Regions from separate parts of the Cryobacterium psychrophilum genome, predicted to be linked through region 3. Evidence: riboswitches for the same ligand, from Rfam matches in the RefSeq annotation. Region 3 holds a riboswitch; each other region holds the start of a gene.

Region 1 (3,611 bases), on a different contig from region 3:
GTTTTTCATCAGGGCCATGTAGATTCCGAGTCCTTGTTGGGCTCCGACGTACTCGGCAAAAATAGCTCCGGTGACCGCGTAGGTGATGCCGATGCGAAGCGCCGTGAAGAAAGACGGGAGGGCGGAGGGAAGTCGGACGTAGATGAACTGTTTCCACCGGTTGGCACCCATGCTCCGCAGCAGATTAGTGGCTTCACGATCGGTTCGGTTGAAACCGTCGATCAGTCCAACCGTGACTGGGAAGAATGTCACCAGTGCGATGACGATGACTTTGGGCAGCACCCCGAAACCGAACCAGATGATCATCAGCGGTGCAATGGCGATGATGGGTATTGTCTGAGATGCCACCAGCAGCGGCATCAGCGCCTGCCGAAGCCACGGCGAGAAGTCGATCACGATGGCCAAGGCCCAGGCGACCGTCAGGGAAACAGCGAAGCCGAGAAGGGTTGCTTGCAGCGTGGGTATGGTGTTCGCCCAGATGGTGTCCCGGGCGTTCCACCCCTGTTCCAGAATGCGCCAAGGGGAGGGGAGGATTGCCGGCTGCACTTGGCCCGCGGTCACGGCAATCTGCCACGCTGCCAGAAGAGCGATGACGATCACCAGAGAGGGAACCAGCGTAGTGAGTGCTGTTTTGACGCCCCGAATTGTTCGGCGGGGAACAGTTTTCGGCATGCTTTCGCCTCGAGTGCTCGTCGGTGCGGTCACAGTGTTCACCTGGTTCGAGTTGCGCGACCGGGAGCGTTACTTCTCGCTGAGGTACTGGTCGGAAAATAGCGTGGAGGTGTCCAAGGGCGCGGTAAGCGGGTCGCCGTTTCCGTCCACCAAAAGGTCGGCCTGGTAGAGGAAATCGGCCAGTTGCTGCCACTGGGCGCTCGTTTGGGTGCCGACCTGGCCGGTGGCGTCTTTGAGGTAGTTAGCGCTCAATTCCTTCTGGCTGCGGTAGACGAGTTCAGTATTTTCGAAGACACCGGGGTTCGCATCGATCAGGATCCTGGCCGCAGCATCCGGGTTGTCAGCGGCGTACTGATACCCCTTCTGGAGGGCCTGAACGAACTCCTTGGTAGCACTGGCGTGTTCCTTGATCCAGCCCTTGTTCCCTTCGACGATCACCGAGTATTGGTCGGGGACGCCGTAGTCAGAGAGGTTGAAGAACTTCATCGGAGTGCCGCGCAGGGACGCATCAATTCCTTCCCAGGTTGTGAAGGCCGACGTGAAGTCGACTTTGCCGGCGTAGAGCGCCTCATAAGCGGAGGTACCAAGCGTGACTTGGGTGAACTTGCCGGTGCCGCCCGCATTCTTGATGGCATGGGACGCTTCCGTGGAGAAGGTGGCGCTCGGACCAGCCGTTCCGAAGATCTTCCCGTCGAGGTCTTTCGGGCTAGTTATGTCCTCGCGGGACGCCAAAACACCGATCGCTGTGGCATCGTGCTGGAGCACCGACATGACCGAAACATTCCCCACCCCCGTTGCCGCCGCAAAAGTGGCGGTGTTCTGAAAGCTGATGCCGAAGTCGGCGGCGCCCGCGTTGATGAGGGCGTCGGTCGACGACTGGCTATAGGGGAGCACCTGAACGTCCAAGCTTGCCTCGGTGAAAAAGCCCTTGTCGATGGCTACATACAGTCCCGTGTGGTTTGTGTTCGGCGTCCAGTCGAGCGCGAAACTAATCGGCGTGGTCTCGTTGCCGGAAGCGGAGCCTAGCGGTGACGCCGACGCGCAGCCGGTCAGCGCTGCCATGGCCGCAAGTGCCAGGGCGCCGATCATCCCCCCTGCACAGCGTCGTCGATTGCGGACGGAATTATTCGAATGTGGTGCGTCCATTGTCGTGCCCTCCTTGAATACTGGGATTTGGGCACGGGATGTGAGATTGATGGCCTCCCTGCGCTGGCATGATCCAGATCAGGTTCAACGGTCGAAGCTTGAAGAGCTCCCTCTCAGCCCGGCTCACCGGACTCCCGTGTACAAAGGCGAGCATAACCGAGAATGGACCCGTTGTGCTTCCGGCCGCCGCATCCCACGGCGGCGGCGATCTGTTAGGCCTTCCCCGCGGCCCAGAGCTGGTGAAAGTGGTGAATGGGGCCGCGCCCAGAGCCGACATGGAGATCGTCGGCATGCCTCAAACTGTCCTGCAGCCAGGCCTTGGTCACAGTCAACGCCTCGTTCCAATCATTGTGCCGCGCTTGGAGAGTTGCCATTGCCGAGGACATTGAGCATCCTGTCCCGTGCGTGTTGGAGGTGGCCACTCGCGGGGCGCTCACCTGGATGATCTGGCGGTGGCCGGCTAGCTCGCCCTGGGCATCAACCAAGGCGTCCGGACACTGGGCCCCCTCCAGATGGCCGCCCTTGACCAGCACGATGACGTTGTGGGCGGCTGAAAGTCGGTGTCCCTGCTCAAGCGCTTGCGACCAGGCGAGGGCTGTCGGCTCTCGAAGCAGCACCCCCAGTTCCGCCAGATTCGGAGTGACAAGGTCGGCACGATTGAGCAGTCGGATCACGGCCTCTTCGGCCGCCGGTTCCAACAGCCGATCCCCGCTGGTGGCGACCATCACCGGGTCCACGACCACTACCGGGGGGTTCACTTCTTTGAGCCAGAGATCTACCACGTCGACGATTTGCGCATTGCCCAGCATGCCGATTTTGACCGCGTCGATGGTGACGTCGTCGCTGACGGCCCTCAGCTGCTCGCGCAGGAACTGCGCGGGCGGGATGTGCACGGAGCGGACCCCGTGGGTGTTCTGAGCGACGAGCGCGGTCACGACGGCCATGCCGTAGCCGCCGTGCGCGGAGATGCTCTTCAAGTCCGCTTGGATCCCTGCACCGCCGGTGGGGTCTGTGCCGGCAATGCTGAGTACGCGGGGGATGGGCTGGGTCATCGAATGTATTCCTCTACGAAACGTTTGGGGGCTGACGGCACCGGATCGGCCAGGTGGCGAGGACGGCGAGCGGGGCGCAACGAACTGAGAGCGACACCGGCGAAGACGAGCACCCCGGCCGTTCACGCACGAGGATCGCCGCAAGCACCACCATCATCACGGCCGGATTGGCCGCATTGATGAGCGACGCAGGCTGCGGCGTCGTGTACTGCAGCGCCGTGTACAGCAGCAGGTTGTACCCGGCGATACCAAGCAAGGCGAGCAGCAAGAGCCGAGGTCACGAGTCTGCCACCACGCGTCAGTCTGGCTTCTCCACGATCTGGGCGAGGAGGAGCAGCGGGATGCACGCGAGCAGTCAGCGTAACCAAGTGAGTTCCACGGGCGACATAGTCTGCACCGCGATATGCCCGACAATGTAGCTGCCGGCCCACATTAGTGTGGCCAGAACGAGCGCGATCGATGCCTTCACTACGCGAGCGAGGGTAGGCAGGCGCGCAGCTGTCGGGCGGCCTCCGTGGGGTCGTCGGCCTCGGTGATTGCGCGCACGACCACGACGCGGCTCGCGCCGGCGGCCACGACCTGCTGGACATTGCCGAGGTCGATGCCACCAATGGCGAACCAGGGAAGACTGCTCTTGGAGTGCCGTACTTGTTCGGCCGCGTAGCGCACGAGCTCCGCGCCTACCGCACTCCGCCCCGGTTTCGTCGGCGTCGCCCACACCGGACCGACGCAGAAGTAGTC
Region 2 (3,611 bases), on a different contig from region 3:
GGAGCAGATCACTTGGCGGATCTCGGGGTCGTAGGACAGGAAAGGGGTGAATTCTTCCCATGCCGACTCCCATAACCGGATGATCGCACCGTATTTCTTCCCCCAGATCTCGGTCAGATCGTCCAATGCTGCCCGCGCGGCGTCGACGGTCGGAGCGGTGTAGATCGGTTTCACCGCTCGTTTCATCGCATCCCAATCCTTCTTCGAGGACAGCTTGAACGTGTTCCGAATGAGGTGAATGATGCACGTCTGCACCGTCGTCAACGGCCACACGTTCCCGACAACGTCCGGGAGCCCTTTTAACCCGTCACAGACCAGGAAGAACGTGTCGGTGACACCACGGTTCTTGATGTCGGTCAGGACAGACATCCAGAATTTGGCGCCTTCACCGCCGGTGCCGGCCCACAATCCCAGAATGTCTTTATCGCCGTCCAGGGTCACGCCGATGGCCGCGTAGATGGGCCGGTTGGCGACCTGCCCGTCCCGAATCTTCACCACGATCGCGTCGATGAAGATCGCCGCGTAGACGCCGTTCAAGGGGCGGGACTGCCACGTTTGCATCTCCTCGATCACCTTGTCCGTGATGCGAGAGATCGTCTCTTTGGAGACCTGCGCACCGTAGATCTGGTTGAAGTGCGCGCTGATCTCCCCGGTCGTGAGGCCGCGGGCATACAACGACAGCACAATCTCATCGACCCCGGTCAAGCGGCGTTGTCGTTTCGGCACGATCACCGGAGTGAACGTGCCGTCCCGGTCACGAGGCACCTGGATGGTCACCGGCCCCGTCGAGGGGCTGATCACCGTTTTGGGCCGGGTCCCGTTGCGCACGTTGGATTCGTCACGCTCGTCCGGGGCACGGTTCTTCTCATGACCGAGATGCTCAGTCATTTCCTCGTTCAGCGCCGTCTCCAGGAACGTTTTCGTGAACTGGCCCAGCAGCCCTTCAGGACCGTCCAGGGTCAGGCCCTGCTCCTTGGCCAGGCGCACCCATTCCTTCGCCGCCACCGCCTCACGGGTGGGCTCATTTTTCGTCTTCTTCGTCACAGCATCAAGTGTCGTCATCACGGCACCTTTCCCGCCAGACCCACGTCCAGCGCGTCAGGCCGGAAACACCGTTTAAGAGACAGTCCCGACGGAGCAACACAGGGCGCGAAGCATGGTCAGTTGCGGGGCTGACTTTCCTTCACCAGGCGCGCCGGAGTCATCAGTCGGCGACGGGCGTGTACCGTTAGGCATCGGAGTCCCCCCACTCCAACGATTAGCCCCGGTTCTCATGTTCGTCTTCCTCAGGCGATACATGCCGGGGTTTTTTCGTTCGTTCCGGGGTCTGGCCCGTTGCGGAACAGTGGTGGCGCTAAGCGTTGGTCCGGAGTCGAAGAAGCCGGGGATCGGTATACGCTGTGAGTGACACGGGGTGCCCAGGCTGTATGACGCTGGGCTGAGATGACACCCGTTGAACCTGATCTAGTTCGAACTAGCGAAGGGATGTCAGTGGAGGCTTGCGCACCGTACTGGGGCTGAACCACATCCTTTTGCCTATTTTAAGGTGAAGAAACTCCATGAAATTAGCAGAACAGATTGTCTTGGTCACCGGTGGCGGGCGGGGCCTGGGGCACAGCATCGTGGCGGCCTTCGCCGCGCAGGGCGCCAGAGTGGTCATTAATTATCGCACCAGCGCGGCCAGCGCGCAGGCTCTCGCTGCAGATTATGGCAGTAAGCAGGCGGTTGCTGTGCAGGCCGACGTCACGGACGCCGCTCAGGTTGCGGAACTGCTCGCGGAGGCTGCGGCACATTTCGGTTCCCCCGTCACCACAGTGGTCAATAACGCGCTGGCGGATTTCTCGTTCAACGGTGACGCCCGCTCCGACGCCGTAGGAATCACCTGGGAGGAGTTCGACGCCCAGTTCTCCGGGAGCGTGCGCAGCGCCCTGAACACCACTCAGCAGGCACTGCCCGGCATGCGCGAACTCGGGTTCGGCCGAATTATCAATATTGGCACCAACCTGTTCCAGAACCCGGTGGTCCCGTACCACGACTACACTTCTGCCAAAGCGGCCCTGCTGGCCTTGACTCGTACCCTGGCAGCAGATCTCGGCCAGCACAATATCGCGGTCAATATGGTCTCTGGCGGGCTTTTGCGCACAACGGATGCGAGCGCTGCCACCCCCGAGGAAGTGTTCGATTTCATCGCCGCGGCCACCCCGCTTGGGAAGGTCACCACCCCGGCGGAATTCGCCGACGCCGTTCTGTTCTTCGCTTCCCCCTGGGCGCGGTCCGTCACGGGCCAGAATCTGGTGGTCGACGGCGGCCTGGTGATGAACTGAAAGGGTTCGTAATGTCGAACCCACGCCAGCTCCATTTTAACGCGTTCCTCATGGGCTGCGGCCACCACAGCGCTGCTTGGCGTCGCCCCGGGTCATCACTGGAGCAGCTCGGGGATATTGGTTATTACGAGAGTCTTGCTCAAAACGCGGAACGCGGCCTTTTTGACGCTGTGTTCTTCGCCGATGGGCAGTCCGTTGGCGATGTCGCTGCCGGCCCCCGGTGGTTCTTCGAGCCGTTAACAGCGTTGGCGGCGATGGCGCGGGTCACGAACAGGATCGGTCTGGTCAGCACTGTTTCTGCCACCTTCTATACTCCCTTCCACGCAGCGCGTATGCTCGCCTCCCTCGACCACATCAGTAATGGACGGGTCGGCTGGAACGTGGTCACCTCCATGTTCGATGCCGAGGCCCGCAACCACGGGCTGGAGGCGATGCCCTCCCACGAAGACCGGTACAGCCGGGCGGCCGAGTTCATCGCGGTTGCGCTGCGCCTGTGGGACTCGTGGGCCGATGACGCCCTCATCCTGGATCGGGCCGGACTCTTCGCTGACCCGGCACGAGTGCAACCGATCGATCATGCCGGTGAACACTTCCGCGTGGACGGCCCGTTGACCGTTCCGCGGTCGCCGCAGGGCCGACCGGTGCTGTTCCAAGCCGGCGCGTCCGAGCAGGGTCGGGATCTGGCCGCCCGGTACGCGGAAGGAATCTACGCGGTCGCCTATGATTTGCAGAGCGCCCAGGATTATTACGCGGATGTGAAGCGGCGGATCGCCGCGGCGGGGCGCAACCCGGAGACCGTATCCATCATGCCGGGACTGGTCACCTATGTGGGCTCCACGGAGGCCGAAGCCCGCGCCAAACAGGCCGAGGTCGACGCGCTGCTCCCGGCGGAGCAGTCGTTGGCCCAGTTGAGTGTGTTCGTGCAGGAGGACTGCAGCGGCTGGGAACTGGATGCCCCGGTGCCGCCGTTGGCACCGCTTGGCGACTTCAGCGGCCCGCAGGGCCGGTACGCCACGATTCTGCGCATCATTGAGGCGGAGCAACCCACGGTGCGGCAATTGCTCGGCCGACTCGCCGCCGGGGGCGGCCATTGCACCATGCTCGGCACCCCGGAGCAGATTGCGGACCAGATTGAGCTCTGGTTCCACTCCGGCGCCGCAGACGGATTCAATCTCATGCCACCCCTCCTGCCGGAATCGCTCGATGACTTCATAGACGAGGTCATCCCGGTGCTGCAGAGACGCGGACTCTTCCGCACCGCCTACACCGCGGGTACGTTGCGCGGGA
Region 3 (3,611 bases):
CGTGCCACGTGCGGGAATCCTGGCCGAACGTCGGCTCGTCCAGCACGAGCAGGCGCGGCCGGGTGGCCAGCACGGTGGCAACGGAGAGGCGACGCTTCTCTCCGCCCGACAGGGTGAACGGATTCGCGTCGGCCAGGTGGTCGAGACGCAGGCGCTGCAGGAGTTCGTCGACGCGAGCGGTCTGCTCCGAGGCGCTCAACCGCAGCGCACGGGGCCCGATCATGAGGTCGTCTCGTACCGTCGCCGCCAGAAACTGATGCTCCGGGTCTTGAAAGACGGTGCCGATGCGGGTCAGCAGCTCACGGGAGCGCCACCGCACAGGCTGGTCCCCGATGCCGTTCGCGAGCGCCGGCCCGGCTGTGAGCGTACCTCCGGCTGGCGCGAGGAGCCCGGAGAGCGTGAGCGCGAGCGTGGACTTGCCCGCGCCGTTCGGGCCGGTGACGGCCGTCGCGAGGCCCGCGCGAATGTCCAGGCCGACGTCTCGTGCCACGACCTCCGCGGTGCGACGAGCGAAGGGGACCCGGCCCACTGAGAGCGCATCGGCCCGCAACAGGAGCTCCGGCGCCACCGGGGATCTGAGCCGTCGAACCGGAGCACGAAGCGCGACCTGAGGCACCCAGACACCGGCTTTTGACAGCCGTTCACCCTCGCGTGCGAGCACATCAGCGGTGGGACCGTCGGCCATGACACCGCCGGCCGGATCGAGAACAATGACGCGGTCGACGACGTGCTGCCACACGGCCACGCGATGCTCGATCACGATCAGGGTTGCTCCGGAGCGATCCAGTCCGCGCACCACCGCGTCCCGGACGTCGATCACGCCGTTCGGGTCGAGGTTGGCGGTGGGCTCGTCGAGCAGCAGGAGACCCGGTGCCATGGCGAGCACCCCGGCGAGGGCCAGGCGTTGCTTCTGGCCGCCGCTGAGCGCGGAGGTCGGGTGGTCGAGGGGTAGGTCGAGTCCCACGGCCGCGAGGGCGGCTCGCACGCGCGGCCAGATTTCTGCGCGCGGAACGGCGAGGTTCTCACAGCCGAAGGCCACATCATCCCCGATTCGGGCGAGGACCACCTGCGAATCGGGATCCTGCAGCACCAGACCGACCCGGCCGCGGGCGTCCGCTGCCCGGCGACCATCGACGAGGAGGTCACCGGTGGAATCGCCGTCTTCTTCGTCTCCGAGCACGCCGGCCAGGGCGTGCACGAGTGTGCTCTTGCCCGCACCGCTCGACCCTAGCAGGAGCACGCGCTCCCCCGGTGCAATGTCAAGGTCGAGGGCCGACACCGCCGGGCGGGCGCGGCCGGCATGACGCCAGCCCCAGCCGCGGGCCGTGATTCGGGCGGGTTTGACCGGGGTGGAGCTCTGGGCGTTGGCCGACATTCGTTACCGAACGGCTTGCGGCGCGCGCGCGGGACGCATGGCCTCGCGCCCACTGGCGAAACGACTCAATGCTCCGGTTCGGGCAAGGCCGCGCACGGCCAGCCAGGAGAGCAGGCCGGCGAGCACCGTGCCGGACAGGATGGCCGTCACGAAGTACACGGTCTTGAAGCCGAGGTCGAGCGCCGCATAGCTGATGGCCGTGTCGAGGAGTGCGACGGCGAGACCGGCGCCAGCACCGGCGAGCAGTGCGACACCCAGGCGAAAGTTGGCATAAAAGAACAGGGCAAGGACGATCTCCGCGCCGAGGCCCTGCAGTACACCCCAGATCAGCGTGGCGAAGCCCCACTGGGTACCGATGAGCATCGACACGACCGCTGCGATGACCTCGGTGTACAGGGCAGCCCCGGGTTTGCGGATGATCAGCCCGCCGAGAACCCCGGCAAAAAGCCAACCGCCGGCGAGCAGCCCGCCGAGGCCGGGGGCGAATGCCAGAAGGCTGCTGAGCGGCGACCAGGCCAGGCCCCACGCCCAGAAGATGACGCCGCTCGCGACGCCGATGACGCTCGCGACGACGATGTCCACGACGCGCCAGCGATAGTTACGACCCCTGGTCGCCGTCGATGAGGTCGTGCCGAAGGTTTTAGATGTTGCGTGCATTGTCGTGCCCTTTCCGTGGATGAATCATCGGTGGATGACTCAGGTGGGGCACGGGTACGAGAAGTCTCCCTGCGCCGGCATGATCCGGATCAGGTTCGACGGTCGAAGCTCTACAGCTTCCTCTCAGCCCGGTTAACCGGACTCCCGTGTTCCTGATCAGTCTAGCCGCCCGCGTAGACTCACGGAATGGGGTCTTGTTCATGAGCATGCTTGTCGTGCTCGCCGCAGCCATGCTCATGCTCGTGCTGCTGCGTGCGTCGCTCATTCGGCGACGCCGCATCATGCGCGGTCTTCCGGTGCACGGCACCTGGCACTGGCCACGCCAGCGCCGCCGTGGGGGCCGCGCTACTTCTTGAGGGCTCGAATAATGCGGGTGAGTACGTGGCCCGTGACGCAGATGAACGGAATGGCCACCCCGAGCAGCGCAATGACGTTCGGCTCGAACCGCACCGTTCCGGCCGATTTCACGTAGGCACCGATCGGCAGCGCACCGCCACCGCCACCGCCGCCAGAGCCCTGGTCGCCCGCGTCGCCGCCGCCGAAGCCGTACTGCACGATCGCCACGGGTACGAGCGTGACGCCGTCAATCTGGATCGGTTCGCCATAGGCGGACTTCACACCGGCGGAACGGGATATCTCTGCAAGCTTTTCCGGAAGGCTAGTCATGCCAACAGGTTACCCCTCGTTCGGTTCTCTGCTGGGCACAATATGCGACGCCGGCCGAACCATGCCCCGCCCAAACCGTGCCGTGACGGTGTCCACCGCAAGCTCCGCGCCCCGCCAATCCTCGTCGGGATCCCACAGGGCGAGGCCCTGGCTGTCCGCCGGCGAGAGCTGCTCCATCCGCACGCCGATCAAACGCACCCGGATGCCGGACGCCGCGAGCACCTCGAAGGCTGCCACGGCCTCTTCATAGATGCGCCGTCCCACGTTGCTCGGCTCGGCGAGCGTACGCGACCTCGTGACGGTGCTGAAATCCCGGTAGCGGAGCTTGAGCACAACGCGCCGTCCGACCAGCCCGCCCCGCCGCAGACGCACCGCGACCGCGTCGGCAAGCCGCAGCAGTTCGCTGCGGAGCACCGCGGTATCCGTCACGTCGTACTCAAATGTCTGCTCGTGGCCGACGCTCTTCTCCTCGCGCTCAATCGTGACCGCGCGCGAGTCCCTCCCCCAGGACAGCTCGTGCAGTTTGTTCCCCGATGCTTCCCCGAGCGAGCGCTGAAGTAGGTGCAGGGGCGTGTGGGCGATGTCGCCGATCGTGCGCAGCCCGAGCCGTACGAGGGCCTCCTCGGTCGTGGCCCCCACGCCCCACATCGCGTTCACGGGCAGGGGATGCAGAAAGTCGAGTGTCGCTTCTGCCGGCACCACCAGCAGACCGTTGGGCTTGGCCAGGCCGGACGCGAGCTTGGCGATGAATTTGGTGGGCGCCGCACCGACCGAACACACCAGGCCGGTCTCGGCGAACACCCGGGTGCGGATCAGCTCACCGATCACGGCCGGCGATCCGTGCAGCCGACGCGCACCGGCCACGTCGAGGAACGCCTCGTCGATGCCGACGCGTTCCACGAGCGGCGTGACG

Evidence for each region. A riboswitch is a leader RNA that binds a small molecule or an ion and turns the genes downstream of it on or off. The one in region 3 is predicted to bind thiamine pyrophosphate.
Region 1: it holds a riboswitch for thiamine pyrophosphate, as region 3 does, so the genes downstream of both, EDD25_RS17150 (ABC transporter substrate-binding protein) here and EDD25_RS14925 (ECF transporter S component) in region 3, are expected to answer to the same signal.
Region 2: it holds a riboswitch for thiamine pyrophosphate, as region 3 does, so the genes downstream of both, EDD25_RS17170 (3-oxoacyl-ACP reductase) here and EDD25_RS14925 (ECF transporter S component) in region 3, are expected to answer to the same signal.

Annotation. Positions count from the first base shown of each region.
Region 1 is NZ_SODI01000002.1:67,734-71,344, reverse strand. It holds gene EDD25_RS17155 (ABC transporter permease) at 1-672, opposite strand, end outside; gene EDD25_RS17150 (ABC transporter substrate-binding protein) at 742-1,761, opposite strand; TPP riboswitch at 1,857-1,966, opposite strand; gene thiD (bifunctional hydroxymethylpyrimidine kinase/phosphomethylpyrimidine kinase) at 2,031-2,870, opposite strand; gene EDD25_RS17140 (EamA family transporter) at 2,884-3,138, opposite strand; gene thiE (thiamine phosphate synthase) at 3,339-3,611, opposite strand, start outside.
Region 2 is NZ_SODI01000002.1:72,313-75,923, reverse strand. It holds gene EDD25_RS17175 (IS256 family transposase) at 1-1,065, opposite strand, end outside; TPP riboswitch at 1,401-1,503, shown strand; gene EDD25_RS17170 (3-oxoacyl-ACP reductase) at 1,560-2,324, shown strand; gene EDD25_RS17165 (LLM class flavin-dependent oxidoreductase) at 2,336-3,611, shown strand, end outside.
Region 3 is NZ_SODI01000001.1:3,173,442-3,177,052, reverse strand. It holds gene EDD25_RS14930 (ABC transporter ATP-binding protein) at 1-1,375, opposite strand, end outside; gene EDD25_RS14925 (ECF transporter S component) at 1,379-2,032, opposite strand; TPP riboswitch at 2,082-2,190, opposite strand; gene EDD25_RS17635 (hypothetical protein) at 2,233-2,388, shown strand; gene EDD25_RS14920 (hypothetical protein) at 2,378-2,698, opposite strand; gene dinB (DNA polymerase IV) at 2,708-3,611, opposite strand, start outside.